One region of the Enterobacter hormaechei subsp. xiangfangensis genome, then DNA from elsewhere that is predicted to be linked to it. Evidence: predicted binding sites of a transcription regulator. Region 1 holds the regulator's gene; the other holds the start of a gene.
What was found. Region 1 encodes sigma-54, which starts transcription at its own class of promoters, with help from an activator protein. Its sites were predicted from a motif close to GTTGGCACANNTTTCGCTNT; they were not measured.
Positions count from the first base shown of each region.

Region 2: hypA (hydrogenase maturation nickel metallochaperone HypA) is a predicted target of sigma-54. The motif match lies at 9,248-9,267, and genes of this name have one in related genera.

Region 1 covers NZ_CP017183.1:4,086,871-4,102,295, forward strand. The annotation lists gene ibaG (BolA family iron metabolism protein IbaG) at 1-97, opposite strand, end outside; gene mlaB (lipid asymmetry maintenance protein MlaB) at 224-517, opposite strand; gene mlaC (phospholipid-binding protein MlaC) at 517-1,152, opposite strand; gene mlaD (outer membrane lipid asymmetry maintenance protein MlaD) at 1,171-1,719, opposite strand; gene mlaE (lipid asymmetry maintenance ABC transporter permease subunit MlaE) at 1,724-2,506, opposite strand; gene mlaF (phospholipid ABC transporter ATP-binding protein MlaF) at 2,514-3,326, opposite strand; gene BFV63_RS19525 (calcium/sodium antiporter) at 3,554-4,531, shown strand; gene kdsD (arabinose-5-phosphate isomerase KdsD) at 4,545-5,531, shown strand; gene kdsC (3-deoxy-manno-octulosonate-8-phosphatase KdsC) at 5,546-6,112, shown strand; gene lptC (LPS export ABC transporter periplasmic protein LptC) at 6,109-6,684, shown strand; gene lptA (lipopolysaccharide ABC transporter substrate-binding protein LptA) at 6,653-7,207, shown strand; gene lptB (LPS export ABC transporter ATP-binding protein) at 7,214-7,939, shown strand; gene rpoN (RNA polymerase factor sigma-54) at 7,987-9,420, shown strand; gene hpf (ribosome hibernation promoting factor) at 9,443-9,730, shown strand; gene ptsN (PTS IIA-like nitrogen regulatory protein PtsN) at 9,813-10,304, shown strand; gene rapZ (RNase adapter RapZ) at 10,350-11,204, shown strand; gene npr (PTS phosphocarrier protein NPr) at 11,201-11,473, shown strand; gene mtgA (monofunctional biosynthetic peptidoglycan transglycosylase) at 11,513-12,238, opposite strand; gene elbB (isoprenoid biosynthesis glyoxalase ElbB) at 12,235-12,888, opposite strand; gene arcB (aerobic respiration two-component sensor histidine kinase ArcB) at 13,121-15,425, opposite strand, start outside.
Region 2 covers NZ_CP017183.1:3,625,802-3,641,226, forward strand. The annotation lists gene BFV63_RS17280 (6-phospho-beta-glucosidase) at 1-1,214, shown strand, start outside; gene hycI (hydrogenase maturation peptidase HycI) at 1,303-1,758, opposite strand; gene BFV63_RS17290 (formate hydrogenlyase maturation HycH family protein) at 1,751-2,161, opposite strand; gene BFV63_RS17295 (NADH-quinone oxidoreductase subunit B family protein) at 2,158-2,925, opposite strand; gene BFV63_RS17300 (formate hydrogenlyase complex iron-sulfur subunit) at 2,925-3,467, opposite strand; gene hycE (formate hydrogenlyase subunit HycE) at 3,477-5,186, opposite strand; gene BFV63_RS17310 (respiratory chain complex I subunit 1 family protein) at 5,202-6,125, opposite strand; gene hycC (formate hydrogenlyase subunit 3) at 6,127-7,941, opposite strand; gene BFV63_RS17320 (4Fe-4S dicluster domain-containing protein) at 7,938-8,546, opposite strand; gene hycA (formate hydrogenlyase regulator HycA) at 8,620-9,084, opposite strand; gene hypA (hydrogenase maturation nickel metallochaperone HypA) at 9,295-9,645, shown strand; gene hypB (hydrogenase nickel incorporation protein HypB) at 9,649-10,512, shown strand; gene BFV63_RS17340 (HypC/HybG/HupF family hydrogenase formation chaperone) at 10,503-10,775, shown strand; gene hypD (hydrogenase formation protein HypD) at 10,779-11,900, shown strand; gene hypE (hydrogenase expression/formation protein HypE) at 11,897-12,907, shown strand; gene flhA (formate hydrogenlyase transcriptional activator FlhA) at 12,970-15,042, shown strand; gene eitA (siderophore ABC transporter substrate-binding protein EitA) at 15,192-15,425, shown strand, end outside.

The DNA of each region.
Region 1 (15,425 bases):
CAGCAATAACCTGGAAGTGACTGCCATCGCCAGAGACGTGGGCTTCCTGAAGGGAGAGTGCATTCATCAGCACAGTCTGGATTTCATTATTTTCCATGGGGTCTACATCATCTGATAGTGAAAACAAGCCCAACATCTTAGAGCAAAGTGGCGCGGTCTTAAACAAGCAAAAAGCCCCGACGCGTAAACTGTCGGGGCTTTCAGAAGTAACGTACTGAAAAAATTAGCGAGGTAATACGTCTTCGGGCAAATTGTAAAGCTGTGCAAGGGTAATCACGTTATCGCTTACCCCCGTCAGGGTGACGCTACTCCCCTGCTTTTTGCCCGTGGCCACCAGGTGCGCCAGCAGGGCGATACCGGCGGTATCTACCCGCGTGACGCCATGGAGATCAATCAGCGTCACGCCCTGCATCGCGTTATGGCGAGCGTCCCACAGCGGGTTAAGCAGATCCTGATCCAGCTCTCCCGTCAGCGTCAACGTCTCGCCGTCACGCGCCCAGCTAAGCTGCTGTGACATTACTTCTTCTCGTCCAGGGTAATTTTCTGACGAGAGATGGACTGAAGCTGAGCCGTCAGGCCATCAATGCCTTTAGTGCGCAGCAGATCGCTCCACTCGTTCTGTTTAGTGGTGATCATGCTGACGCCTTCAGCGATCATGTCGTACGCCTGCCAGTTTCCGGTCTGACTGTTTTTACGCCACTGGAAGTCCAGACGAACCGGTGGACGACCGTTTGGATCGATAATCGTCACGCGAATAGGAATGATAGTGGCATCGCCCAGCGGTTGTTCAGGGGCAATCTGATAGGTCTGCCCGTGATACATCGCCAGCGCCTGGCCGTAAGCCTGTTTCAGGTATTCACGGAACGCCGCAAAGTAAGCCTCGCGCTGCGCCGGGGTCGCGTCTTTGTAGTAACGGCCCAGCACCAGTGCGCCCGCGTACTTGATCTGCACATACGGCAGCAGCTCCTGATCCACCACATCACGTAGATAATCAGGGTTAGAACGGATTTTTGGCTGTTCGTTTTTAAGACGGTCGAAGGTTTTCTTCGCGGCCTCATTCATCAGTTTGTACGGGTTACTCTGATCCGCAGCGTGCGCCGCGGTAAGAGGGGCAATGACCAGCATGGCAACCATTAACAGTCGTTTAAACATGAATAACTTCTCCTGAAATTAATTCGTCGCGCCTGGCGTCGGTTCGACGTTGGTGTGGTCTTCACTCTGCGCAGGGGCATCGTCAGACTTTTTATCACCCCCTTTACTGTTGTAAAGGAACTGACCAATCATATCTTCCAGCACCATCGCTGACTTGGTATCCTGGATTACGCTACCGTCTTTAAGGATAGTCGTTCCCAGCTCAGGATCTTCAAAACCAACGTTAAGGGCCAGATATTGCTCCCCCAGCAGGCCAGAGGTGCGGATAGAAAGCGAGCTGGTGTCCGGAATGTGGTTATAGCGCTCTTCGATATCCATCGCGACGCGCGGCAGATAGGTTTTCTCATCAAGCGTAATGTCGGCGACACGTCCGATAACGACGCCACCAATACGCACCGGTGAGCGCGCTTTCAGGCCGCCGATGTTATCGAAAGTCGCGTAGATACGGTACGTCGGCTCGGCGCGAACAGAGGTGATGTCCGCCGCTCGCAGGCAGATGAACAGCGCGGCCAGCAGCGCCAGAAGCAGAAACACGCCAACCCAAATTTCATTTTTTCTCGTTTGCATGAACTCAATTCCCAAACATCAGTGCGGTGAGCACAAAATCCAGACCTAAAACGGCCAGCGACGAATGTACGACAGTACGCGTCGTTGCACGGCTAATGCCCGCCGACGTCGGAATGGCATCGTAACCATTAAACAACGCAATCCAGGTAACCGTCACAGCGAAAACCACGCTCTTGATCAGACAGTTCACCAGATCCATCCGCAGATCGATGGCGTCCTGCATGGCAGACCAGAAGAATCCGGCATCAATGCCTTTCCAGTTAACGCCAACCAGCGCGCCTCCCCAGATACCTACCGCCACAAAGAGGATAGTCAGTAACGGCAAGGAGATAACCCCGGCCCAGAAGCGCGGCGAGATCACCCGACGCAGCGGATCGACTGCCATCATCTCCATACTGGAGAGCTGCTCGGTGGCGCGCATCAGGCCAATTTCCGCCGTCAACGCTGACCCGGCACGCCCGGCGAACAGCAGCGCGGCAACCACCGGCCCGAGTTCACGCAGCAGCGAGAGCGCCACCAGCATGCCAAGGCTGGTTTCCGCGCTGTAGGTTGTCAGTACCAGATACCCCTGCAACCCCAGCACCATGCCAATAAACAGACCCGACACGATGATGATAAGCATCGACAGCACGCCGACGTTATAAAGCTGCCGCACCAGTAACGGCGCATGCTTGCGGAACTCCGGTTTGCCGACCAGCGCGTTGAACAACATTAATCCGGCACGCCCGAACGTACTGATGGTTTTTAGGCCACGGTGTCCAAGACCCGCCAACGCATTTAACAGCATGAGTGGCTTAACTCCCTATTCCCAGTAAATCGTCATGATAGTCGCCCGCCGGATAGCGGAAAGGCACCGGCCCATCTGCGATACCGTCCAGGAACTGCCGCACGCGCGGATCGCCATTCTCCTGCAACGCCTGGGCGCTGCCGTGGGCGACGATCTTTTTGTCAGCCACAATATAGGCGTAATCAGCAATGCTCAGCACTTCCGGCACGTCGTGGGAAACCACCACGCAGGTGACGCCAAGGGCGCTGTTCAGCTCCGAAATTAACTTCACCAGCACGCCCATGGTGATGGGGTCCTGCCCGACGAACGGTTCATCGAACATGATTAAATCGGGTTCCAGGGCAATAGCACGCGCCAGCGCGGCGCGGCGCGCCATCCCACCCGAGAGTTCGGACGGCATGAGTTTCGCAGCCCCCCGCAGCCCCACGGCTTCAAGCTTCATCATCACCGTGCTGTGCAACAGCGCAGGAGGAAGATGGGTGTGCTCACGCAGCGGATAGGCCACGTTGTCAAAAACGTTCATATCGGTGAACAGCGCACCCGACTGAAAGAGCATGCTCATCCGTTTGCGAACCGTGTAGAGGCGCGAGCGAGACATCGCCGGGACGTTTTCGCCGTCGAAGAGAATTTCGCCGCTGTCAGGGGGGATTTGCCCGCCGATAAGACGCAGCAACGTGGTTTTACCGATCCCTGACGGCCCCATGATGGCGGTGATTTTACCGCGCGGCACGGTCAGCGAAATATCATCAAATATTAACCGGTTGCCGCGAGAAAAACTGACGCCCCGGACATCGACTATATTCGCCATCGTTTGGCTCATTTATGGTTCCTTACTTACCTTGCTTCACGGCTGGCATGAAGCGTAAATCAGCCCTAAACCCCGCATTTTTACAGAATATTCACTATTGGGGTTAGCGAAAGCTGGCATTTGTTTTACTTTTCCGGCGCATAAAGTCAAAATTAGGAATTCGTCACGTCTCAGACTTCATCTGGCGCTAAAATTCGTGCGCAGTGGACCAGCGAGTATACCTGAAGAAAGGACTTTTGATGCTTTTAGCAACAGCACTGTTAATAATTGGTTTACTGTTGGTGGTCTACAGTGCTGACCGTTTGGTCTTTGCCGCATCCATTCTCTGTCGACTCATTGGCATGCCGCCCATCATTATCGGCATGACGGTGGTCAGTGTAGGCACATCGCTTCCTGAAATCATCGTTTCTGTTTCAGCCTCGTTGCATGGCCAGGTTGACCTCGCTATCGGCACCGCGATTGGCTCTAACATCGTCAATATCTTGCTGATTTTAGGCTTAGCCGCATTACTGCATCCATTTCGCGTACATTCCGATGTTTTGCGTCGTGAATTGCCGCTAATGTTAGTCGTCAGTCTGCTGGCGGGCTATGTGCTTTATGACGGGGTGCTGAGCGTCGGTGACGGTATATTCCTGCTCGCCCTGGCCGTGATCTGGTTGCTTTACAGCGTGAAGATCGCACGTCTGGCGGAAAAACAGGGTAACGATAGCCTCACGCGTGAGCACCTCGCCGAGCTGCCCCGGGAAGGGACCTTACCCGTCGCCCTGCTGTGGCTGGGCGTCGCGCTGATTATCATGCCAATGGCCACGCGGATGGTGGTCGATAACGCGACGGTGCTGGCGAACGCGTTTGCGATGAGCGAACTGACAATCGGTCTGACGGTCATCGCTATCGGCACCAGCCTGCCAGAGCTGGCTACCGCCATCGCCGGGGCGCGTAAAGGGGAAGATGATATCGCCATCGGCAATATCATTGGCTCGAATATTTTCAATATCGTGATCGTGACGGGGCTGCCGGCGTTAATTTCGCCGGGACCGTTTAACCCTATGGTTTTCACGCGCGATTACGGTGTGATGCTGCTGGTCAGCGTGATTTTCGCCCTGCTCTGCTGGCGGCGAAAAGAGCAGATCGGCAAAGGCGCGGGCGCGCTGCTGACGGGTGGATTTATCGTATGGCTGGCGATGCTGTACTGGCTCTCGCCACTTCTCTCTGGGTAAACGGAAACGCATTATGTCGCAAATAGAATTGCAGCCGGGTTTTGACTTTCAGAAAGCAGGCAAAGACGTTCTGGAGATTGAACGTGAAGGTCTGGCGCAGTTAGATCAGTACATTAATCAGGATTTTAGTCTGGCCTGTGAGAAGATGTTCTACTGCGCCGGTAAAGTCGTGGTGATGGGGATGGGCAAATCCGGCCATATCGGGCGCAAAATGGCGGCGACCTTTGCCAGTACCGGCACGTCGTCATTCTTCGTTCATCCCGGTGAAGCCGCGCACGGTGACCTCGGCATGGTTACGCCGCAGGACGTGGTTATTGCGCTGTCCAACTCCGGGGAATCGAATGAAATCCTGGCGTTGATCCCGGTGCTGAAGCGTCTGCACGTACCGCTGATTTGCATGACCAGCCGCCCGGAAAGCAGCATGGCGCGCGCGGCGGATATTCACCTGTGCGTGAAGGTGCCTAAAGAAGCCTGCCCGCTGGGGCTGGCGCCGACCTCCAGCACAACCGCCGCGCTGGTGATGGGCGATGCCCTTGCCGTTGCGCTGCTGGAAGCCCGCGGTTTTACGCCAGAAGATTTCGCCCTGTCTCACCCCGGCGGCGCGCTCGGGCGCAAACTGCTGCTGCGGGTTAACGATATTATGCACACCGGGGATGAGATCCCGCACGTCAGCAAAGAGGCCTCTTTGCGCGACGCGTTACTGGAGATCACCCGTAAAAACCTGGGCATGACGGTTATCTGCGACGATCTGATGAAGATTCAGGGCATTTTCACCGACGGCGACCTGCGCCGGGTATTCGATATGGGTGTGGATGTCCGAACGCTGGGCATCGCTGATGTAATGACACCAGGAGGGATCCGCGTCCGTCCGGGTACGCTGGCGGTAGATGTACTGAACCTGATGCAGTCCCGTCATATTACCTCAGTGATGGTTGCCGATGGCGACCAACTGCTGGGTGTGGTACATATGCATGATCTGCTGCGCGCTGGCGTAGTGTAATGAAGGATAAGACAATGAGTAATGCGGGTGCATCCCTTGCAACCTGTTATGGCCCGGTGAGCGCCCACATGATGTCAAAGGCGGAAAATATCCGCCTGCTGATCCTCGATGTGGATGGTGTGCTCTCCGACGGTCTGATTTATATGGGCAATAACGGCGAAGAGCTGAAAGCCTTTAACGTTCGCGACGGTTACGGTATCCGCTGTGCGCTCACGTCCGGTATTGAAGTTGCAATCATCACCGGGCGGAAAGCTAAACTGGTAGAAGATCGGTGTGAAACGCTGGGCATTACGCATCTCTATCAGGGACAGTCTGATAAGATGGTAGCCTTCCGGGATTTGCTGGGAAAACTGGCCATTGCGCCAGAGAATGTGGCATACGTCGGGGATGATTTGATCGACTGGCCAGTCATGGCGGAGGTGGGTCTGAGCATCGCCGTGGCTGACGCGCACCCGCTGCTGATCCCGCGTGCTGATTACGTTACCCATATTCACGGTGGCCGTGGCGCCGTCCGTGAAGTCTGCGATCTGCTTCTGCTGGCGCAGGGCAAGCTTGATGAGGCGAAAGGGCAATCGATATGAGTAAAACCAGACGTTGGGTTATCATTCTGCTTGCGCTTGTCGCCCTGATACTGATTGGCGTAAATCTCGCTGACCGCGATGATACGCAAGCGGAAGTGGTTAACACGAGCGACCCGACCTATAAAAGCGATCACAGCGACACCGTGGTCTATAGCCCGGAAGGTGCGCTGAACTATCGCCTCGTTGCTCAGCATGTAGAATATTTTTCAGATGACGGCACCTCGTGGTTTACCCAGCCGGTCCTGACCACCTTTGATACGGACAAAGTGCCGACGTGGTCAATCAAGTCTGACCGGGCAAAACTGACAAATGACCGTATGCTTTACCTGTATGGTCACGTTGAAGTCAACGCCCTGACCGCTGACGCGCAACTGCGAAAAATTACGACGGATAACGCCCAGATCAACCTGGTCACCCAGGATGTCACGTCGCAGGATTTAGTCACCCTGTATGGCACAACATTTAATTCCAGCGGTTTAAGAATGCGCGGGAACTTACGCAGCAAAAACGCCGAGCTGATTGAAAAGGTTAGAACCTCCTATGAAATTCAAAACAAACAAACTCAGCCTTAAAGTTGTTATCGCCAGCGCGCTGCTGGCGGCCAGTCTTCCCGCGCTTGCTGTGACTGGCGACACCGAACAGCCGATTCATATTGAATCCGATACCCAGTCTCTGGATATGCAGGGTAACGTCGTCACCTTTACCGGCAACGTCGTTGTGACCCAGGGCACCATCAAAATCAACGCCGACAAAGTGGTCGTTACCCGTCCGGGCGGCGAGCAGGGGAAAGAGATTATCGATGGTTATGGCAACCCGGCCACCTTCTACCAGATGCAGGACAACGGCAAGCCGGTGAAAGGCCATGCCTCGCATATGCACTATGAACTGGCGAAGGATCTGGTCATCCTGACCGGTAATGCTTACCTGGAACAGCTGGACAGCAATATCAAAGGCGACAAGATCACTTATCTGGTGAAAGAGCAGAAAATGCAGGCCTCCAGCGAAAAAGGCAAACGCGTCACGACCGTGCTTGTGCCTTCGCAGTTGCAGGACAAGAACAACGGTCAGGCTCCGGCAAAGAAAAAGAGTAACTAATTCGTTATGGCAACTTTAACTGCAAAAAACCTCGCGAAAGCGTATAAGGGCCGCCGCGTCGTCGAAGATGTCAGTCTGACCGTCAACTCCGGCGAAATCGTGGGTTTGCTTGGCCCTAACGGCGCGGGTAAAACTACGACCTTCTACATGGTAGTGGGCATCGTCCCGCGTGACGCCGGCAACATCATTATCGATGATGAAGATATCAGCCTGCTGCCGCTGCATGCCCGCGCGCGTCGTGGCATCGGCTATCTGCCGCAGGAAGCGTCTATCTTCCGCCGCTTAAGCGTGTTCGACAACCTGATGGCCGTGCTCCAGATCCGTGACGATCTGACCAGCGAGCAGCGCACTGACCGTGCGAACGAGCTGATGGAAGAGTTTCATATTGAACACCTTCGCGACAGCCTCGGTCAGGCGCTGTCCGGTGGTGAACGCCGCCGCGTTGAGATTGCGCGCGCGCTGGCAGCAAACCCGAAATTTATCCTGCTGGATGAACCGTTTGCGGGCGTTGACCCCATCTCCGTTATCGATATCAAACGTATCATTGAACACCTGCGCGACAGCGGGCTTGGCGTACTGATCACGGACCACAACGTTCGTGAAACGCTGGCGGTGTGTGAGCGCGCCTACATAGTGAGCCAGGGCCATCTGATTGCCCACGGTACGCCGCAGCAAATCCTCGAGGATGAGCATGTTAAGCGCGTGTACCTTGGGGAAGACTTCAGACTCTGATAGGGTAGAGGTTAAGTCACGCCGAACCGGAGAAAAACGCTCTGAACATGAAGCAAGGTTTGCAATTACGGCTCAGCCAGCAACTGGCCATGACGCCGCAGCTCCAGCAGGCAATCCGTCTGTTGCAGCTGTCCACGTTAGAACTCCAGCAGGAGCTCCAGCAGGCGCTGGACAGCAATCCGCTGCTGGAGCAGACCGATCTTCATGACGAGGTAGACGCCCAGCAGACGCAGGACACAGAAACGCTCGACTCCGTAGATGCACTCGAACAGAAAGAGATGCCGGACGAACTGCCGCTGGATGCCAGCTGGGATGAAATCTACACCGCGGGTACCCCTTCCGGGACGCGTGCAGACTACCAGGACGATGAACTCCCGGTCTACCAGGGCGAAACTACCCAATCGCTTCAGGACTACCTGATGTGGCAGGTGGAGCTGACGCCTTTCTCCGATACCGATCGCGCCATTGCCACCTCGATTGTCGATGCCGTTGACGACACGGGCTATTTGACCGTGACGCTGGACGAGATTCTTGAAAGCATCGGCGATGACGAGATTGAACTGGAAGAGATCGAAGCCGTCCTGAAACGCGTTCAGCGTTTCGACCCGATTGGCGTCGCCGCGAAAGATCTGCGTGACTGCCTTCTGATCCAGCTTTCGCAGTTTGCTAAAGAGACACCGTGGATTGACGAAGCCCGGCTCATCATCAGCGATCATCTGGATCTGCTGGCGAACCACGACTTCCGCACCCTGATGCGCGTCACGCGCCTGAAAGAAGAGGTGCTGAAGGAAGCGGTGAATCTGATCCAGTCACTCGATCCGCGTCCGGGGCAGTCGATTCAGACCAGCGAACCGGAATATGTCATTCCCGATGTGCTGGTGAGAAAACACAATGGCCGCTGGGTCGTTGAACTGAACGCCGACAGCATTCCTCGCCTGCAAATCAACCAGCAATACGCCTCCATGTGCACCAGCGCCCGTAACGACGCTGATAATCAATACATTCGCAGCAACCTTCAGGAAGCACGCTGGTTGATTAAGAGTCTGGAGAGCCGTAATGACACGCTGCTGCGCGTCAGCCGCTGTATTGTCGAACAGCAGCAGGCATTCTTTGAGCAGGGCGAAGAGTTTATGAAACCGATGGTGCTGGCGGACATAGCCCAGGCCGTCGAGATGCATGAATCAACCATTTCCCGCGTGACCACGCAGAAGTATCTGCACAGCCCACGCGGTATTTTTGAGCTTAAGTATTTCTTCTCCAGCCACGTGAACACCGAAGGCGGCGGCGAAGCCTCGTCGACGGCCATTCGCGCACTGGTGAAGAAGTTGATCGCCGCGGAGAACCCCGCGAAGCCACTCAGTGACAGTAAGTTAACCACCATGCTGTCCGATCAGGGTATTATGGTGGCACGTCGTACTGTCGCGAAGTATCGAGAGTCTTTATCCATTCCGCCGTCTAACCAGCGTAAACAACTGGTTTGACACAACCGATAAGGAAGACACTATGCAGCTCAATATCACCGGACATAACGTCGAGATTACTGAGGCTTTACGCGATTTTGTAAACACTAAGTTTGCGAAACTCGAGCAGTATTTCGAGAGGATCAACCAGGTCTATGTTGTGTTGAAAGTGGAGAAAGTGACGCATATCTCGGATGCGACCCTGCACGTCAACGGAGGGGAACTCCATGCCAGTGCGGAAGGGCAAGACATGTACGCGGCTATCGACGGCTTGATTGATAAGCTTGCGAGACAGCTCAATAAACATAAAGATAAACTGAAACAACACTAATTGTCCGGGCAGTTAACGGGTGCAGGACGGCCTGTTGTGAAACACAACAGGCCATTTGTACAGTTAGCGCTTAGGTGAAATTATGATAAACAACGATTCCGCTCTTCAACTGAGCAATGTCCTTAACCAGGATTGTACCCGCAGTGGCGTTCACTGCCAGAGCAAAAAACGTGCGCTGGAAATCATCAGTGAGCTGGCCGCAAAACAGCTGGGTCTGCCGCCGCAGATCGTGTTTGAAGCCATTCTGACTCGTGAAAAAATGGGCAGTACCGGCATCGGCAATGGCATTGCGATCCCGCATGGCAAGCTGGAAGAAGATACGCTGCGTGCCGTGGGGGTGTTTGTGCAACTGGAAACGCCTATCGCTTTTGACGCCATTGATAACCAGCCTGTGGATCTGCTCTTCGCGCTGCTGGTTCCTGCCGATCAGACCAAGACCCACCTGCACACGCTGTCGCTGGTTGCCAAACGTCTGGCGGATAAAACCATTTGTCGTCGACTGCGCTCAGCCCAAAGTGATGAAGAGCTTTATCAAATTATCACTGAAGCAGAAGGCAATCAGGATGAGGCATAATCGGGAAAGGGCCTTCAGAACGGCTGCCCTGAGGAGAAACGGAACATGGTGCTGATGATCGTCAGCGGTCGTTCGGGGTCCGGGAAGTCCGTGGCCCTGCGCGCGCTGGAAGACATGGGATTTTACTGTGTAGATAACCTGCCGGTAGTGTTGTTACCCGATCTGGCGCGGACGCTGGCGGACAGGCAAATCTCTGCCGCCGTCAGTATTGACGTGCGTAACATGCCGGAATCGCCGGAAATCTTCGAGCAGGCAATGAACAGCCTGCCGGAATGCTTCTCGCCTCAGCTCTTGTTCCTGGACGCTGACCGCAACACGCTGATCCGCCGTTACAGCGATACACGTCGTTTGCATCCGCTCTCCAGTAAAAATCTTTCGCTGGAAAGCGCCATCGATAAAGAGAGCGATCTGCTTGAGCCGCTGCGTTCGCGGGCCGACCTGATTGTCGACACCTCTGAAATGTCCGTCCACGAGCTGGCGGAAATGCTGCGTACGCGCTTACTCGGCAAGCGCGAGCGTGAACTGACGATGGTGTTTGAATCCTTCGGCTTTAAGCACGGCATACCTATCGATGCGGATTACGTTTTTGATGTGCGTTTCCTGCCGAACCCGCACTGGGATCCGAAACTGCGTCCGATGACCGGTCTGGATAAGCCGGTGGCGGCGTTCCTCGACCGACACACAGAAGTACACAATTTTATCTACCAGACGCGAAGCTACCTTGAGCTATGGTTACCTATGCTGGAAACAAACAATCGCAGCTACCTGACGGTGGCGATTGGCTGTACCGGCGGTAAACATCGTTCGGTCTACATTGCCGAACAGCTGGCCGATTACTTCCGCTCACGCGGGAAGAACGTTCAGTCCCGTCATCGCACGCTGGAAAAACGCAAAACATGACCGTAAAACAGACCGTCGAAATCACCAATAAGCTGGGCATGCATGCGCGCCCGGCGATGAAGCTGTTTGAGCTGATGCAGGGTTTTGATGCTGAGGTGCTGCTGCGCAACGACGAGGGAACCGAGGCAGAAGCCAATAGCGTGATCGCCCTGCTGATGCTGGATTCTGCCAAAGGCCGCCAGATTGAAGTTGAAGCCACCGGCCCGCAGGAAGAAGAAGCGCTGGCGGCAGTGATTGCCCTGTTTAACGCCGGGTTTGACGAAGACTAACGTTCGCCATGTCGGCGGGTAGCGCTGCGCTTACCCGCCCTACATAAGATTATTTCGCTCCATAAACCCTTCCCCACCCAACTGACGCATCTGGCGCATAATCCACGCCTGGCGGCTTCGCACGTAGCCTGACGGGGTGCTGGCCTTAAAACGCAGCGGGTTCGGCAGCACGGCGGCAAGGAGTGCCGCTTCGGACATAGTCAACCTGCTGGCGGGCTTGCCAAAATAGCGCTGCGATGCCGCTTCGACGCCAAACACGCCGTCACCAAACTCCGCGATATTCAGGTAGACGGTCAAAATGCGTTTTTTGCTCCACACCGTCTCGACCCCCAGCGTCAGCCCGGCCTCCAGCCCTTTTCTTACCCAGCTGCGACCGTCCCATAAGAACAGATTTTTTACCGTCTGCTGAGAAAGCGTTGACGCGCCGCGGACGCGGTTTTCATGACGTTCATTATGATCCAGCGCCTTCTCAATAGCCGCCACGTCAAAACCCCAGTGCTCCGGGAATTTCTGATCTTCTGCCGCAATGACCGCCAGCCCCATCCACGGGGAGATTTCATCCATGCCGACCCAGTCTGAGTGGGCAACATAGCCAAAATCACCCGAGAGCCAGGCGCTAATCTGCCGCTCTGCCATCACGGCGGAGAACGGGACGGGCAGGATGCTGAACAGCGCAATGCCTCCGCCCCAAAAAACGGCCAGGACCAGCACAATACGCAGCAGGATCCGTTTTAACCACCCGCCAGGGGATAATTTACGACTCATTCGGTAAGAACCAGCACTCTGTCCACCAGCTTTTCAATGCCTGCGGCAGCCTCAGCGATATTCTGCGCCAGCATATACGCCGGCGTGGTGATGATTTTGTTGTCCTCATCCACCACAATGTCGTCGACCGGGCATGGCACGTGCTCGCCGCCCATATCCTCAATAATTTCAGCGGTATCAATGTCGGTTCCGATCGTGAGCCGCAGCGGGAAATCAAAAATTTTCGGCAGCATGGCTGGCGCAATGCAGATAAAGCCCTGCGGCTTACCTGCTGCATGCATCGCCAGCGATAGCGCTTTCAAATCGGGATCGACATGGCACGCCGCGCCTTCTGTTGCAAACGTGCTCAGGTTTTTTGCCGCGCCAAAGCCGCCCGGCACGATGAGCGCATCAAGTTCAGCGGCATCGGCCTGTGCCAGCGGATGAATATCTCCACGCACAATACGTGCTGCTTCAATCAGCACGTTACGGCTTTCCGCCATTGGCTCGCCGGTAAGATGATTCATTACGTCTGCTTGAGTTTTATCCGGCGCGAAGCAGAGAACGTCTGCCCCCTGCCGCGATAATGCCAGCAGCGTTAATACGGTTTCGTGTATCTCTGAACCATCGTAAACGCCACATCCGCTCAGCACGACACCCACTTTCTTCATTCTGACGATCCTTCTAAGCAACTCGCTGAAGCACATTAAAAATTCTGATTAAAACGCTATGCTTCACACATTTCACTGATTCATGTAACAAACTGTTTAAGATTTGCTATCTTATCTGCGTGCGGCCTCAATTTTCAGGCGGCGTCCATGCGAAAACAACCCACAAAAATCAGGCGCAGCCACGATTTCCCTGGTGTTGGCGCAGTATTCGCGCACCCCGGTATAGCCGGGGTCATTTTTTTCTGGCATCTACCCAAGCTTTCAGCACTGCCACATCGTTTTGCCACTCCTGTTTCATCTCTTCGACCCAATCACCTACATTATCTTCCCAGGCAGGTAAATCAGGCGACTGAATCTGTTGGCCCAGTTGCTGGAGATGACGTAACCCGACCGATCCTGCCGCGCCTTTGATTTTATGTCCCTCTTCGACGATGCCCTTCTGGTCACGCGCCGTCAGGTTGGATTCGAGCACGTTCAGATAGCCCGGCATCATTTTTTCGAACACGGCCAGGCCATCGGTGATCAGTTTTGGTCCTACCAGATCGATATACTGCTCCAGCATGGCGGTATCCAGTATCGTTTGGGCTTTGGCGCTATCAACAGACGTCATGGTGCTCTCCTCTTCATCACAGGTATCCCAGAACTTCTTGATCATCGCCGTCAGGGCAGGTACCGCCAGCGGCTTGCTGAGCACATCGTCCATTCCGGCCTCGAGGTACTCTTTTTTATCTTTCAGCACGTTTGCGGTCAACGCCACCAGCGGCGGCAGCTCGTCAGGAGCATATTTGCGCGTCAGCTCGCGGGAGATATCCAGTCCGGTCATGTCCGGTAGCTGAATATCGAGCAGCACCAGGTCGTACTCGCCCGGCGTGAACATCTCCAGCGCGGCTTTGCCGGTCATCGCCACATCCACGCTGTTACCGAGTTTTTCCAGTACCGACCGGGCGACAATGACGTTCAGCTCAATATCTTCCACCAGCAGGACGTGCAGGGCTGGCAGCGGCATATCGTCGTTCTCAAACGTATCTTCCACCTCTTCCGCCACGGCAGGCGCGTGGACGGTAAGCGTAAAGGTGGAGCCTTTACCCGGCTGGCTGGCAACGGTGATATCCCCGCCCATACTTTTCGCCAGACGTTTCGACACCGCCAGGCCAATGCCCGTACCGGTCGCCGGTTTACCGCCGTGGCTGTCTTTAACCTGATAATACATGGCGAAGATCTTATCCTGCTCTTCCTGAGGAATGCCGATACCCGAGTCCTCAACTTCAAAGTGCAGCATGTCGCCTTCGTCATAGCGAATGCGCACCGCAACCTGCCCCTTCTGGGTAAACTTCACGGCATTGCTGATGAGGTTCCACAGGATCTGACGCAGCCGCGTGCCGTCCGTCACCACTTTATGCGGCAGCGGCAGCGTCGGCTCCATCACAAAGCTCAACCCTTTTTGCTGGGCCTGCAAACCTGACAGGTTCTCCAGGTCCGCAAGGAAGCCTGTAAAATCAACCGGCTGGTTGTCGAGCTGAACTTTACGGCGCTCCATCTTATCCATGTCGATAATATCATTGAAGATATTGCCCAGCGTGACCGCCGAGACGTGGATCGTTTTGAGGTATTTTTCCTGCTCGCTGGTCAGCTCGGTATCCAGCAGAATGCGGCTCAGCCCCACAATGCCATTCAGCGGGGTGCGCAGTTCATGGCTGATGGTGGAGATGAAAGTTGTTTTATCCCGGCTGGCGCGCTCCAGCGCATCCTGATAGCGCTTACGCTCGGTGATATCACGGCCAAAGCCCATCAGACCATGACGTTTACCCACCCGGTCGTAATAAGGTACTTTGCGGATCTCAAAGCAGGCTTTGCGCCCGTCGGGGTAGTCCAGCCACTGCTCATAGGTCAGCGAAACGTTATGGCGGAAGACCTTTTCATCCGTCTCCATCACTTTTGCTGCCGCCTCTTCGGAATAGACATCCTGAGGTTTCAGGTGGATCAGCTGTTTTTCGCTTTTCCCGGTCAACAGTTCCATGGCCCGGTTACAGCCGGAGAACTCTTTATCTTCATTACGGTAGAACACCAGATCCGGCGACGCATCGAGGAACGAGCGCAGGAAAGAGGATTGCTGTTCAAGCTGGATCTGCGTGACTTCGCGCTCTTTCATCTCAATTTTCAGCTGCTCAAGCGTGGTCTGACGCTCGGCTTCCGCCTTCTCACGGTCTGAAATTTCCTGATTCAGCTGGGCAATGTTGTCCTTGAGCTGAACGTTGAGTTTAAGATCGCGCTCGCGCATCTCTTCCAGCTTATCCACCAGTTTCGATAAACGCTGTCGGGACTCTTCCAGCTGCTCAACCACCACGGAGAGGAAATAGACCGCCCATGGGGTGATCAGCAGGCCAAAGAAAATAGAGCGGATCACGTCGATGCTCTCGACCTGACCATGCAGAACCATGGTCACGGCCATTTGCACGACAATGGCCAGAACGACCAGCGCCAGCGCCAGCAGCATGGAAAAACGCACCAGCCCGAGCTTCATCATCAGGTCGACGTAG
Region 2 (15,425 bases), 460 kb from region 1:
ATCGCTACAAAGAAGACATCGCCCTGATGGCGGAGATGGGCTTTACGGTGTTCCGCACCTCGATTGCCTGGAGCCGCCTCTACCCGAACGGCGACGAACCGCTGCCGAATCAGGAAGGCATTGCCTTCTACCGCGCGGTGTTCGAGGAGTGCAAAAAGTACAACATCGAGCCGCTGGTGACCCTCTGCCACTTCGACGTGCCGATGCACCTGGTGACGGAGTACGGCTCCTGGCGCAACCGTAAGATGGTCGATTTCTTCGCCCGCTACGCCCGCACCTGCTTCGAAGAGTTTAACGGGCTGGTGAAATACTGGCTGACCTTCAACGAAATCAACATCATGCTGCACAGCCCCTTTTCCGGCGCGGGGCTGGTGTTTGAGGAAGGTGAAAACGAAGACCAGGTGAAATACCAGGCCGCGCACCACGAGCTGGTGGCGAGCGCGCTGGCGACCAAAATTGCCCACGAGGTAAACCCGGAAAACCAGGTCGGCTGCATGCTGGCGGGCGGTAACTTCTACCCCTACTCCTGCAAGCCGGAAGACGTGTGGATGGCGCTGGAGAAAGACCGCGAGAACCTGTTTTTTATCGACGTGCAGGCGCGCGGCAGCTATCCGGCCTACTCTGCCCGCGTGTTCCGCGAAAAAGGCGTCGTGATTGTGAAAGACCCGGGCGATGACGAACTGCTGAAAAATACCGTCGACTTTGTCTCGTTCAGCTACTACGCCTCGCGCTGCGCGTCGGCGGACATGAACGCGGGCAACACCAGCGCGGCGAACATCGTGAAGTCCCTGCGCAACCCGCACATTCAGGTGAGCGAGTGGGGCTGGGGTATCGACCCGCTCGGCCTGCGCATCACTATGAACATGATGTACGACCGCTACCAGAAGCCGCTGTTCCTGGTGGAAAACGGTCTGGGGGCGAAAGATGTCGTTGATGAAAACGGTGAGATTAACGACGACTACCGCATCAGCTACCTGCGCGAGCACATCCGCGCGATGGGCGACGCGATTGAGGACGGCGTTCCGCTGCTGGGCTACACCACCTGGGGCTGCATTGACCTGGTCTCGGCCTCAACCGGGGAGATGAGCAAGCGCTATGGATTTGTCTACGTCGACCGCGACGACGCCGGGAACGGCACGCTGGAACGGAAACGCAAGAAATCGTTCGGATGGTATAAGAAGGTGATTGCGAGTAACGGGGGGGATCTCGAGTAGCCTGTTGCCCTCACCCCAGCCCTCTCCCACAGGGAGAGGGAGATGGGTTTGGTAGGCCGGGTAAGGCGAAGCCGCCACCCGGCACTGCTCAGAGCGGAGAAAAACCTCCATCCCCAACCCACCCTGCAAGCCGTGAATACACCCCCTCCACCGCCTCTTTCACCGGCGGCGTCATCGGGTAATAAAACCCGACAATATCCGGCTGAATGCCCAAAAACAGCACCTCGCCCACGTCGTCTTTGATCTGATCCACCAGGTAGTTCAGCGGCATATTGTGGGTGGTCATCATAAACATCTCGGCGATGTCGTCCGGGTCAATCAGGCGGATCTCGCCGGGGTTAAGCCCCATATCGGTGGCATCGACGATTAACAGCCTGTCCGGATGCAGTTCACGGATGGCGACCACGTCGTTTTCCGGCGCGCTGCCGCCGTCAATCACCACCCAGTTGCCCGGCGGGTTTGCGGCGCACAGTTCCGCCAGCAGCGGACCCGCGCCGTCGTCGCCCATCATGCTGTTGCCGACACACAGTAAAACGTCAGTCACGTAATCTCCTCACCATCAGGTAGATGGCGCTCTCCTGATGAATATCGTGCAGCATGCCGAGCAGCGTTTTGCTCCACGCCTGCTGCGCCGGGGTTTGTACGCTCAGCGCCGCGTCAAAGGCGTTAGCGAGCATCGCAATGTGGTTGGCGTCGATGACGATCTCGCCATACTTCGGCACGCCCTCCATCTTGCGCCGCGCCGTACTGCCCTCCTCCAGCGTGGCGATCCACGCCAGGTATTCCGGCCACGGGCAGGTTAACGCCGCCTCCAGGCAGTCGATCACCCCGAGGTGGTGCCCAATCGCCAGGCTGTAATAGACCACCTGCTGCGCCGCATCCGGCGTGGCATCGTTCTCATCAATAAACTTACGGCTCAGCTGGCTGAACACCACCGTTTCACTCATCGGATACGCGCCTCATCCACAATGTTGTTCAGGTTCGCCACGATCTCATTGAGACGCGGATCGTTCTCGGCCTCCAGCCAGCGCGCCACCTGATGGTCGCCCTGGCTGAGCAGACGCAGATAATCGTCGGCAATCTGGCGTCCGTAGCGGTAGCCCGCCAGCCTGCGTGCCGTGCGGTCGATCTTCACCCGCAGCGGTTGCACCATATCCGGGTGCAGGATAGTGGCTGGCTGGTTGTCCAGCTCGCCTGGCTCGCGGGCGTGGATCTTCTGCTCCAGCAGGCCGAGCGCCATGGCAAAACCGTACAGCGTGGCGGCGGGCGTCGGCGGGCAGCCCGGAATGTAGACGTCCACCGGCACGATTTTGTCGGTGCCGCCCCAGACGCAGTAAAGATCGTGGAAGATGCCGCCGCTGTTGCCGCAGGCGCCGTAGGAGATGCAGATTTTCGGATCCGGCGCAGACTGCCAGGCGCGCAGCGCAGGCGAGCGCATCGCGCGGGTGACCGCGCCGGTGAACAGCAGGATATCCGCGTGGCGCGGGGACGGCACCACCTTGATGCCGAAGCGCTCGGCGTCAAACAGCGGCGACAGCGTAGCGAAGATCTCAATCTCGCAGCCGTTGCAGCCACCGCAGTCCACGCGATAGACGTAGGCCGAGCGTTTGATTTTTTTCAGCAGCGACGCCTTCATGCTGGCGATGGACTCCTCCACCGTCAGCGGCACCGGAATGCCGTTAGCGTCGCGCGGGCCGAGTAAGTTTTCCATCAGCTGGCCTCTCTCATATGGCGGGTTAAATCGATGCGGTCAGACGGCAGCAGGCATTTCTGACGCTTGCACTCCGGGCAGGTTTCGAAGCTTTCACGGTGATGCTCCGCGCGGACGTCGCCGTTGTGCTTCAGCAGCGCGATGGCGTAGTCGATCTCTTTTTGCACGGCGAACGGACGCTTGCAGACGCGGCAGTTGCACAGCGCAAAGCGCGATTGCTGGAGGAAGTCCTCTTTTTTCCACACCGCCAGCTCGTACTCCTGAGACAGGCGAATGGCGACCGTCGGGCAGACCTCCTCGCAGCGGCCGCAGAAGATGCAGCGCCCGAGGTTAAACTGCCAGGCCAGCTCGCCGGTTTTCAGGTCCGTTTCCACCGTTAAGGCATTCGACGGGCAGGCGTTGACGCAGGCCGCGCAGCCGATGCACTGCTGCGGGTTGTGCTCCGGCTTGCCGCGAAAGTTTTTATCAACCGGGATCGGCTCCAGCGGATAACTGCTGGTCTGCGCGCCGGTTTTGATCACTTTTTTGATAAAGGTAAACATGGCGAATCCTTATTTCAGCGGCGAGTTCTTACGTTCGATGCTGTAGCGCTCAAGCTCTTTGTACGGCACCACCTGGCTTTTCTTCTTGCGCACGTCCACGACGGTCATGCGGTCGGTGCAGGAGTAACACGGGTCGAGGCTGCCGATGATCAGCGGCGCGTCGGAGACCGTGTTGCCGCGAAGCATGTAGCGCAGGGTTGGCCAGTTGGCGTAGGTCGCCGCACGGCAGCGCCAGCGGTAGAGCTTCTGGTTGTCGCCGGTCATGCTCCAGTGGATGTCGTCCCCGCGCGGCGCTTCGGCAAAGCCGAGGGCAAAGCGGTTTGGAATGTAGGTGAAGCCTTCCACCATCAGCGGGCCGCCCGGCAGGTTATCGAGTCCGTAGTCAATCATGTTCAGCGCGGTGAACACCTCGTTGATGCGCACCTTCAGACGGGAGATGACGTCGCAGCCCTGCTCGCTGTGCACGGTCATCGGCAGCAGGCCGTAGCCGACGAACGGGTGATCGGCGCGGGTGTCGCGGGCGTGGCCGCTGGCGCGCACCATCGGACCAACGTTACTGAAGTCGCGGGCGATTTCCGGGTCAAGACGACCAATCCCGACGGTGCGCTGCTCAATGTTGGGCGTGCTGAGCAGCATATCCACCAGCTCCTGCACGTCCCGGCGCATCTGCTGCGCCAGCTGGCGGGTCTGGATCATGTCGTCTTTCAGCAGGTCGCGGCGGATCCCGCCGATCAGGTTCAGGCCGTAGGTTTTACGCGCCCCGGTAAGGATCTCCGCCATCTTCATCGACGCCTCGCGCACGCGGAAGAACTGCATAAACCCGGAGTCAAATCCGACGAAATGGCAGGCCAGGCCGAGGTTCAGCAGGTGCGAGTGCAGGCGCTCCACCTCCAGCAGAATGGCGCGGATCATCTGCGCGCGTTCCGGCACCACGATCCCCATGCCGTTTTCCACCGAGGTGGTGTAGGCGGTGCTGTGGGCAAAGCCGCAGATGCCGCACACGCGGTCAGAAAGAAACGTGACTTCGTTGTAGCCCATGCGGGTCTCCGCCAGCTTCTCCATGCCGCGGTGGACGTAGAACAGGCGGTAGTCGGCGTCGATAATGTTCTCGCCGTCGACGAACAGGCGGAAGTGGCCCGGTTCGTCAGAGGTAACGTGCAGCGGGCCAATCGGCACCACGTTATTCTTCTTGCTGCCCAGCTCGTTGATGAACTCGTAGGTTTCGCTGTCGGTGGTTGGGGCTGGGCGCTGGCGGTAGTCCATGCTGTCCTTGCGCAGCGGATAGAGTTCATCCGGCCAGTCGTCCGGCAGCACCAGGCGACGCTCGTCAGGCAGGCCAACCGGCACCAGGCCGTACATGTCGCGCACTTCGCGCTCGCCCCAGACGGCGGCGGGCACGCGCGGCGTGACGGACGGGTATTCCGGTTTATTCGGGTCGACCTCGACGCGCACGGTGATCCAGCACTTCTCGCCCTGCTCCATCGACATCACGTAGTACACCGCGTAACTGCCGCACAGCTGGCGCTCGTCGTTACCGAACAACACCGACAGCCAGCCGCCCTGCTGGTAGTAGAGAAACTCCACCACTTCCGGCAGATAGTTCACCTTAATGGTGACGGTGATCTGGTCTTTGGTTTGCCAGGACTCCTCCAGCACCACGCCCGGGAAAGCCTGATGCAACGCGGCGAGATACTGCTGACCTTTCTTTTCTTCAGACATAAACACTCTCTTTAATCACGCCACCAGCAAGGAGACGAACGCTAAAAATGCAAAACCAAAACCAGCCCAGGTAATGCGTGACGTTTCGACAAAACGCAGGCGCGCCATGCTGTTTTCAAACAGGGCAATGACCAGCACGCCGATAAGCAGCTTGAGCACAGCCACCACCACGGCCAGCAGCAGGCCGCCCGCAGAGAAGTTCGTCATCTGCCCCCACGGGAAGAAAACGCCGACGAACATCTGCAACACCACCAGCTGCTTGAGACTGATGCCCCACTTCAGCACCGCAAAGCCGTAGCCGCTGTACTCGGTGAGCGGCCCCTCCTGTAATTCCTGCTCCGCTTCCGCGAGATCGAACGGCAGCTTGCCCATCTCGATAAACGTGGCGAACGCGCAGGCGCAGAGCGCCAGCACCAGCGGGAGCGAACGTGAAACCGGCCAGTGGTAAACGGTGTCGGTGATGAAACTGATGTGGGTCGAGCCTGCAACCTGCGCGGCGACCCACAGCCCCAGCAGCAGAATTGGCTCAACCAGCACGCCGAGCATCGCCTCGCGGCTGGCACCGATACCCGTAAACGGGCTGCCGGTGTCCAGGCCCGCAATCGCAAAGAAGAAACGCGCGATGGCGAAGAGGTAGATCAGCGTAATCAGATCGCCCAGCACCGGCAGCGGCGACGCCACCGTCACCACCGGCAGCGCGGTGGCGATGGTCAGCATCACGCCCACCATCACAAACGGCGTCAGGCGGAACACCCAGCCCGCGGCATCCGGCGCGACGCTCTGACGGGAGAGCAGTTTGAAGAGATCGCGGTACTCCTGGAGCACGCCAGGTCCGCGACGGTTGTGCAGCCGGGCGCGCGCCACGCGCGTGATGCCCGACAGCAGCGGCGCGGCGGCGAACAGCACCAGCGCCTGAAGAATTGCCAGTAACAGACTCATGTCAGGCTCCTCGTGAAATGACAATCACCACCAGCACCGCCAGCTCGATCAGCGCCAGGCGGCGGAACAGTACGGGCACGGCGGCCCCCTGCCAGCCCGGCACCCAGCCCACCGGGTTCAGCCAGTGTCGCAGCTTCAGCACGGCGGCAAAGTTCTCTTTCACCGGCATGGCGAAACCGTGGGCGGTGATGACCATCGACTGCTCGTGTTCGTAGCCGCAGGCCCACGCCGCGCCGCGCGAGCGGGAGGCGAGACGGTCGCGTCTGAAGAACAGCATCAGCACGAACGGCAGGAGCGGCGCGGCAATCAGCAGCAGCGCCATCATCGGCTGGGAAACGACGGTATGCGCCGTGACCAGCGGCAGCGGAATAGCCTGGCCCAGCTGCGGCAGCAGCCACGGCGCGGCAACCCCGCCCGCGATGCAGCACAGCGCCAGCGCGACCACGCTGGTGGTCATCAGTACCGGGGCGCAGCAGGCGTTTTCCGCTTCTCGGGTGCGCGGCGCGCCCAGGAAGGTGACACCGTAAACTTTAGCCATACACATCACCGCCAGCGCGCCGGTGATCGCCAGGCCCACCGCCAGCAGCGGGCCGAGTAAACGCCCGATAAACGCCTCGCTCTGGCCGAGGGCGAAGAAGGATTGATAAATCACCCACTCGCCGGCAAAGCCGTTCAGCGGCGGCAGCGCAGCCATCGCCATCAGCCCGACCAGCATCGCCAGCGAAATGACGGGCATTTTTTTGCCAATCCCGCCGAGCTTCTCAATATCGCGGTGCCCGGTGCGGAACCAGACGCTGCCCGCGCCGAGGAACAGGGTGCTTTTAAACAGGCTGTGGTTGATAAGGTGATACAGACCGCCAATAAACCCGGCGGCAATCAGCGCCGGCTGGTTGAGCGCCAGCCCGGTGACGCCTGCGCCCATGCCGAGCAGGATAATCCCGATGTTCTCCAGGGTGTGGTACGCCAGCAGACGCTGGATGTTGTGCTCCATCAGCGCGTAGAGGCCACCGACGAACGCGGTGATCATCCCCGCAATCAGCAACGCCACGCCCCACCACAGCGGCGGCCGATCGCCCGTCAGGGTTATCGTCAGGATGCCGAACAGACCGACCTTCATCACCACGGTGGAGAACAGCGCAGCGGCCGGGGCTGAGGCATTGGCATGCGCCTGCGGCACCCAGCCGTGCAGCGGGATTATCCCGGCCAGCAGGCCAAAACCGACTACGCTCAACAGCCAGACGTCGTTGCCCAGCGGCTGGCCGTTAAGCGCGGCGAAATCCAGCGTGCCGAAACGCTGCCACACCAGCCAGCAGGCCAGCGCCAGCAGCAGCGTGCCGAGACGTCCGAGCGCAAACCACAGCTTGCCGGAGGCGCTGCATCCGGTCAGGAACACGCCGCACAGGGCCATGATTTCAGCCATCACCACCAGCGCGCCGAGGTTGCTGGCGACAACGGTACAGACCGCGGCGGCCATCAACAGGTTAACCAGCAGGCCGTTGGCTTTGGTGTGCTGATGGCGGTGCCAGTCGATATTAAACAGGCTGATAAACAGCCCGCACAGGCCAAAGGTTATCAGCCAGATGGCGTTCAGCGGCGTAAGCTCAACGGCGTGGTGAATCAGCGGGATGAGGGTGTCGACGGATTGCCCGTCGATCAGGACAACCCCGCCCGCCGCCAGCGTCATCAGGCTGCCGACCGCCCCGCCGATACCGGCGATCACGCCGCTCAGCGTTTTATGGAAGGCGAGGAGCAGCGCCAGGACAGCGGCGGCGGCAAACCAGGCCACGCCGCTGGTCATCATAACTATCGCGTTCATTTCGCCCCCTCGTTAAGCGCCCGCAGCAGCGAAAGATCGCCGACGTCGGTATTGATGGTCAGCTCACGCTTGCGTTTGCTGGTGCGAGCGATGTCGCGGATGTTGACCAGGACCAGCGCCCGGGTCGGGCAGGTCCGCACGCAGGCCGGACCCTGCTCATCGAAGCTGCACAGGTCGCACTTCACCGCAACGGCGCGAATGCCCGGCACCCAGTCCAGCAGCGTGCTCACACGTGCCGGAGCCGGTGGCGCAGGCGGCGCTTTCGGGGTATTGGCATTCGCCGGAATATGCAGCGGACGGCTGCCGGAAAACTCAATGGCGCCGAACGGACAGGCGATGCCGCACAGCTTGCAGCTCACGCACAGGCTTTCGTTCAGCTGTACCGCGCCGTCAACGCGGGTGATGGCATTGACAGGACAAACGCCCGCGCACGGGGCGTCTTCACAGTGGTGACAGAGCTGCGGGGCAGACTCTTTCTCATTACGCATGACGCGCAGGCGCGGCATGGACTGTAGCCCGTGCAGGCGGTGCGTTTCCGAGCACGCCGCCTCACAGGTCCGACAGCCAATACAGACCGTCGAGTCAGCAATTACAAAACGGTTCACCGGGTCATCCTCTGGTGATGGTCATTTTTGACGAAAAAAAACTGTCTTATCGACACTTCTCGACACTCGCTTTTCAGGCCACGTTCGCGGAGGATTTTCCGTCGATCAGCTGTTTCAGGTTGATCGGCTGATCGTGCTCAACGGCGGCGTAGAGGCCGTTATAAACCGGCGCTATTTTCTCCAGATAGTGCTCCAGCACCTGCTGGCGATCGCGGTTGCTGACGTGACCGTCCACCATGCCGTCGGCCATCAGTTGAGCTTTCGCAATACACTGTTTTTCACCCTCTTTTGTCTCAACGTAATACTCAATGGTGTGGCTGTTGAAGCTCTCCGCCAGGGTGACAAAAATCGTGAAGTGACCAAACAACACAAAGCGCATGTCCCCCTGCGCCGCGCAGCTCATGGCATGGTGCAGACGGGCTTTTGACAGGGTGATCCCCTGAATCAGAGAGTTGCAGTAGAGGTGCCACTGATCCTGAAGCTGCTGATGACGTTGCGCGATGTAATCCGCTTTTTCGCTAATTTCCCAAATAGTCATAAAAGGTATCCGGTTAATGGAGTTAGCGGCTGTTAAGCAGTTTTCGTGCCAGCTTTTAATTTGTTGATTTAAATAGCTTTTAACAAGATACGTACTGTCACCGCCGCGGTGTCGACGTGTCATTTCGACAGCGTTGACATCGTCACGCCGTAACGCAAATCAAGCTGGCACTGTTATTGCATTGAAGGGGCAATTCATTAAGGAGGCGTCATGCACGAAATCACCCTCTGCCAGCGGGCACTGGAACTTATCGAACAGCAGGCTGTGCAGAACCATGCGAAGCGCGTGACCGGCGTCTGGCTGAAGGTCGGGGCGTTTTCCTGCGTCGAGACCAGCGCCCTCACCTTCTGTTTTGAGCTGGTGTGCCGCGGCACGCTGGCGGAAGGTTGCGCACTGCATATCGAGGAGCAGCAGGCAGAGTGCTGGTGCGAACAGTGTCAGGAGTACGTCACGCTGTTGTCATCGAAGGTACAGCGCTGTCCGCAGTGCCAGAGCAGCGGGCTGCGCATCGTGGCGGATGACGGTATGCAGATCCAACGCCTCGAAATCGAGAAGGAGTAAAGTATGTGTAGTACCTGCGGTTGCGCTGAAGGCAACCTGTATATCGAAGGGGATGAACACCGCCCCCACTCCGCGTTTCGCTCCGCGCCCTTTTCCCCTGCCCCGCGTCCCGCGGCGGCACTGACCGGCATCACCTTCGCGCCGCAGCGTTCCGACGCGGGTGACCTGCATTACGGCCGCGGCGAAGCGGGCACCCACGCGCCGGGCATCAGCCAGCGCCAGATGCTGGAGGTGGAGATTAATGTGCTGGATAAAAACAACCAGCTCGCCGTCCGCAATCGCGCCCGCTTTGCCGCGCGCGAACAGCTGGTGCTGAACCTGGTCTCCAGCCCCGGCTCCGGTAAAACCACGCTGCTGACCGAAACCCTCAAACGGCTGAATAAACGTGTCTCCTGCGCCGTTATCGAAGGTGACCAGCAAACGGTAAACGACGCCGCGCGCATCCGCGAAACCGGTACGCCTGCGATTCAGGTCAACACCGGGAAAGGGTGCCATCTGGACGCGCAGATGATTGCCGACGCCGCCCCGCGCCTGCCGCTGGCGAACAACGGCATCCTGTTCATTGAAAACGTCGGCAACCTGGTCTGCCCGGCAAGCTTCGACCTCGGCGAGCGGCATAAAGTGGCGGTACTCTCCGTGACCGAAGGGGAAGACAAGCCGCTGAAGTATCCGCATATGTTTGCCGCCGCCTCCCTCATGCTGCTGAACAAAGTCGACCTGCTGCCGTACCTGAATTTCGACGTGGATAAGTGCCTGGCTTACGCCCGCGAAGTGAATCCGGACATTGAGATCCTGCTGGTTTCCGCCACGCGCGGCGACGGGATGGACGCCTGGCTGAACTGGCTGGAGAACGAACGATGTGCATAGGCGTCCCCGGACAAATTCATTCCATCGACGGCAATCAGGCCAAAGTGGAGGTCTGCGGCATCCTGCGCGATGTCGACCTGACGCTGGTAGGCAGCCACGATGAGACCGGCGCATCGCGTCTCGGCCAGTGGGTGCTGGTCCACGTAGGTTTTGCCATGAGCATGATTAATGAGGAAGAAGCCCGCGACACGCTGGACGCGCTACAGAATATGTTTGACGTCGAGCCGGACGTGGGCGCCCTGCTGTATGGGGAGGAACGATAACACATGCGTTACGTTGATGAATATCGCGCGCCTGAGCAGGTGTTGCAGCTTATCGATCGCCTGAAGTCCCGCGCGTCGCTGCTGGACTACACGAAAGAAAAACCGCTGCGGATCATGGAGGTGTGCGGCGGACACACCCACGCCATCTTTAAATTTGGCCTCGACCAGCTGCTGCCGGAGAACATCGAATTTATCCACGGCCCCGGCTGCCCGGTGTGCGTGCTGCCGATGGGGCGCATCGACAGCTGTCTCGACATCGCCAGCCGCCCCGGTGTGATTTTTTGTACCTTTGGCGACGCCATGCGTGTACCGGGAAAAAATGGCTCGCTGCTCCAGGCGAAGGCGCGCGGCGCGGACGTGCGGATCGTCTACTCACCGATGGATGCCCTGACGCTGGCGATGGCTAATCCTGAGCGTAAGGTCGTCTTTTTCGGGCTGGGTTTTGAAACCACCATGCCCGCCACCGCCATTACCCTCCAGCAGGCGAAAGCCCGCAACGTCACAAACTTTTACTTTTTCTGCCAGCACATCACGCTTATTCCCACGCTGCGCAGCCTGCTGGAAGCGCCGGATAACGGTATCGACGCGTTTCTGGCGCCGGGCCACGTCAGCATGGTGATCGGCACAGAAGCCTACGGTTTTATCGCTGAACAGTACAATCGTCCGTTAGTGGTGGCTGGTTTCGAGCCACTTGATCTACTGCAAGGCGTGACCATGCTGGTTGAGCAGAAAATAGCGGCCCTGAGTGCGGTGGAAAATCAGTATCGCCGCGTGGTGCCCGATGCAGGTAACAGACGGGCACAGCAGGCCATAGCCGACGTGTTTAGCGTCGAAGGCGACAGCGAATGGCGCGGACTGGGGCTGATTGCCGAATCCGGCGTGCACCTGACGCCCGCGTATCGCGCCTTCGACGCCGAAGCGCATTTCCGACCGCAGCCGCAGCAGGTGTGCGACGATCCCCGCGCCCGCTGTGGCGACGTACTCACCGGAAAATGCAAACCTCATCACTGCCCGTTATTTGGCAACGCCTGTAACCCGCAAACCGCGTTTGGCGCGCTGATGGTCTCTTCAGAAGGGGCATGCGCCGCGTGGTATCACTATCGCAACCAGGAGTGTGAAGCATGAACACGGTGGAAATGGCGCACGGAAGCGGTGGACAGGCGATGCAGCAGCTGATTAACCGGCTGTTTATTGACGCCTTTAACAATCCCTGGCTCGCCGAGCAGGAAGATCAGGCGCGCATTGCGCTCTCAACCCTCACCGCACACGGTGACAGGCTGGCGTTCTCTACCGACAGCTACGTGATTGACCCGCTGTTCTTCCCGGGCGGCGATATCGGCAAGCTCGCCGTCTGCGGCACGGCAAACGACGTCGCCGTCAGCGGGGCGATCCCCCGCTACCTCTCCTGCGGGTTTATCCTCGAAGAAGGGTTACCGATGGAAACGCTCACGGCGGTGGTCAACAGCATGGCGCACACCGCCCGCGAGGCGGGGATCGCCATCGTCACCGGGGATACCAAGGTGGTGCAGCGCGGCGCGGCGGATAAGCTTTTTATCAACACCGCCGGGATGGGGGCGATCCCCGCCGATATTCACTGGGGCGCTCAACAGCTTTGCGCAGGCGACGTGCTGATTGTCAGCGGCACGCTGGGCTGCCACGGGGCAACCATCCTGAACCTGCGCGAAGGCCTGGGGCTGGACGGGGAACTGCGCAGTGACTGCGCGGTACTCACGCCGCTGATCCAGACGCTGCGCGACATGCCGGGCGTAAAAGCCCTGCGCGACGCCACGCGAGGCGGCGTGAATGCCGTGGTGCACGAATTTGCCGCAAGCAGCGGCTGCGGAATTGAGCTGACCGAGCGCGGCCTGCCTGTCAAAGGCGCCGTGCGCGGGCTATGCGAGCTATTAGGGCTAGACCCGCTTAACTTTGCCAACGAAGGCAAGCTGGTGATCGGCGTGGAACGCACGGCGGCGGAAGCCGTACTTGCACAGCTGCGCGCGCATCCATTAGGGAAAGACGCGGCCATCATCGGCGACGTGGTTGAGCGCAAAGGGGTGCGCCTGACCGGGCTTTACGGCGTGAAGCGCACGCTGGATCTGCCGCACGCTGAACCGTTACCCCGTATTTGCTAGACCGCATCAATAGCGGTCAGCGCCGAACGTCTCTTTTTGCCAGTTTCTATTGGAAAGCAACAATGCCGTATACACCGATGAGCGATCTTGGACAGCAGGGCCTGTTTGACATCACGCGCACACTTTTACAACAGCCCGACCTCGGCGCACTGAGCGATGCCCTGACGCGGCTGGTCAGGCAATCTGCGCTGGCGGACAGCGCCGCCATTGTGCTCTGGCATAGCGCAACCCACCGCGCGAGCTATTTCTCAACGCGTGATAACGGCAAAATCTTCGAATATGAAGATGAAACGTTTCTTGCCCACGGCCCGGTGCGGCGTATTCTCTCCCGCCCGGAAGCTCTGCACTGCAATTTTGACCAGTTTCGCCAGGCCTGGCCGAAGCTGGCAGAGAGCAACCTTTACCACCCTTTCGGCCACTACAGCATGCTGCCGCTGGCGGTGGAAGGGCAAATTTTTGGCGGCTGCGAGTTTATCCGCGATACCGACCAGCCCTGGAGCGAGGCGGAGTACGAACGCCTGCACACCTTTACCCAGATTGTGGCCGTTGTCGCGGAGCAGATCCAAAGCCGCGTCACCAATAACGTGGACTACGACCTGCTGAGCCGCGAGCGCGATAACTTCCGCATTCTGGTTGCCATCACCAACGCCGTGCTCTCCCGCCTGGACATGGATGAGCTGGTCAGCGAAGTATCAAAAGAGATCCATCACTATTTTAAAATCGATGCCATCAGCATTGCGCTACGCGGCAACCGGAAAGGCAAGCTGAACATCTACTCCACCCACTACCTTGATGAAGCTAACCCGGCGCACGAGCAGAGCGAAGTGGACGAAGCGGGAACGCTGTCCGAGCGGGTATTTAAAAGCAAAGAGATCCTGCTGCTCAATCTCAATGAACAGGATCCGGTAGCCCCCTACGAGCGGATGCTCTTCAACACCTGGGGCAACAAGATCCAGACCCTGTGCCTGCTGCCGCTGATGTCCGGCAACACCATGCTCGGCGTGCTCAAACTGGCGCAGTGCGATGAAGCCGTATTTACCACCGCCAACCTGAAGCTGCTGCGCCAGATCGCCGAGCGCATCTCCATCGCGCTGGATAACGCCCTCGCCTATCAGGAGATCCACCGCCTGAAGGAGCGGCTGGTGGACGAAAACCTGGCGCTGACCGAGCAGCTCAACAACGTGGACAGCGAGTTTGGCGAAATCATCGGGCGCAGCGATGCCATGTACAGCGTGCTCAAGCAGGTGGAGATGGTGGCGCAAAGCGACAGCACGGTGCTGATCCTCGGTGAAACCGGTACCGGGAAAGAGCTGATTGCCCGGGCGATCCACAACCTGAGCAACCGCAACAGCCGCCGGATGGTGAAGATGAACTGCGCGGCGATGCCTGCTGGCTTACTGGAAAGCGACCTGTTCGGCCACGAGCGCGGTGCCTTTACCGGCGCCAGCAGCCAGCGGCTGGGCCGTTTTGAGCTGGCGGATAAAAGCTCTTTGTTCCTCGACGAAGTGGGCGATATGCCGCTGGAGCTCCAGCCCAAGCTGCTGCGCGTGCTGCAGGAGCAGGAGTTTGAGCGCCTCGGCAGCAACAAGCTGATCCAGACCGACGTGCGTCTGATTGCCGCCACCAACCGCGATCTGAAAAAAATGGTCGCAGACCGTGAGTTCAGAAGCGATCTCTACTATCGCCTGAACGTGTTCCCGATCTGCCTGCCGCCGCTGCGCGAGCGCCCGGAAGATATTCCGCTGCTGGTGAAAGCCTTTACCGCGAAGATTGCCCGCCGGATGGGGCGAAATATCGACAGTATTCCTGCCGAAACGCTACGCACACTCTCGGCGATGGAGTGGCCGGGGAACGTGCGCGAGCTGGAAAACGTCATCGAGCGCGCGGTGCTGCTGACGCGCGGGAACGTGCTTCAGCTGTCCCTGCCGGAGGTTTCTCTTGCGGAAACGACCGTGGCCGCAACCGAGGTTGCGAAGGATGGAGAGGATGAATATCAGCTCATTTTGCGCGTGCTCAGGGAGACCAACGGCGTGGTGGCCGGGCCGAAAGGCGCGGCGCAACGGCTGGGGCTGAAGCGTACCACCCTGCTCTCGCGCATGAAGCGTCTGGGAATCGATAAAGAGAGCCTGAATTAACCCGTCATTCCGGCGCCGTATATGGCGCCGCCTTTCATCACTCTGCGTAATTGTCCCACATTGACACAATATATTTTCCTCTGTATAAAATTCCGCCTTAATAATGCGTTTCATTTGCATCAAAATAATTTTAATGAAGGTAGCGTTTAATGAAGAAGGTTCTCTGCGCGTTAGGCCTGGCGGTTGCATCAATGAGTACAGCTCTGGCTACCACGTACCCGCTCACGATAGAAAACTGCGGGTATAAAGAAACCTTCACCAAAGCGCCGGAACGCGTTGTGGCCCTGGGGCAGAATACCGTCGAGATCCTGCTTCTGCTGGGTCTGGAAGATAAGGTGAAAGCCAGCGCGTTCTGGCCGACCAAAGTATTGCCGCAGCTGGCT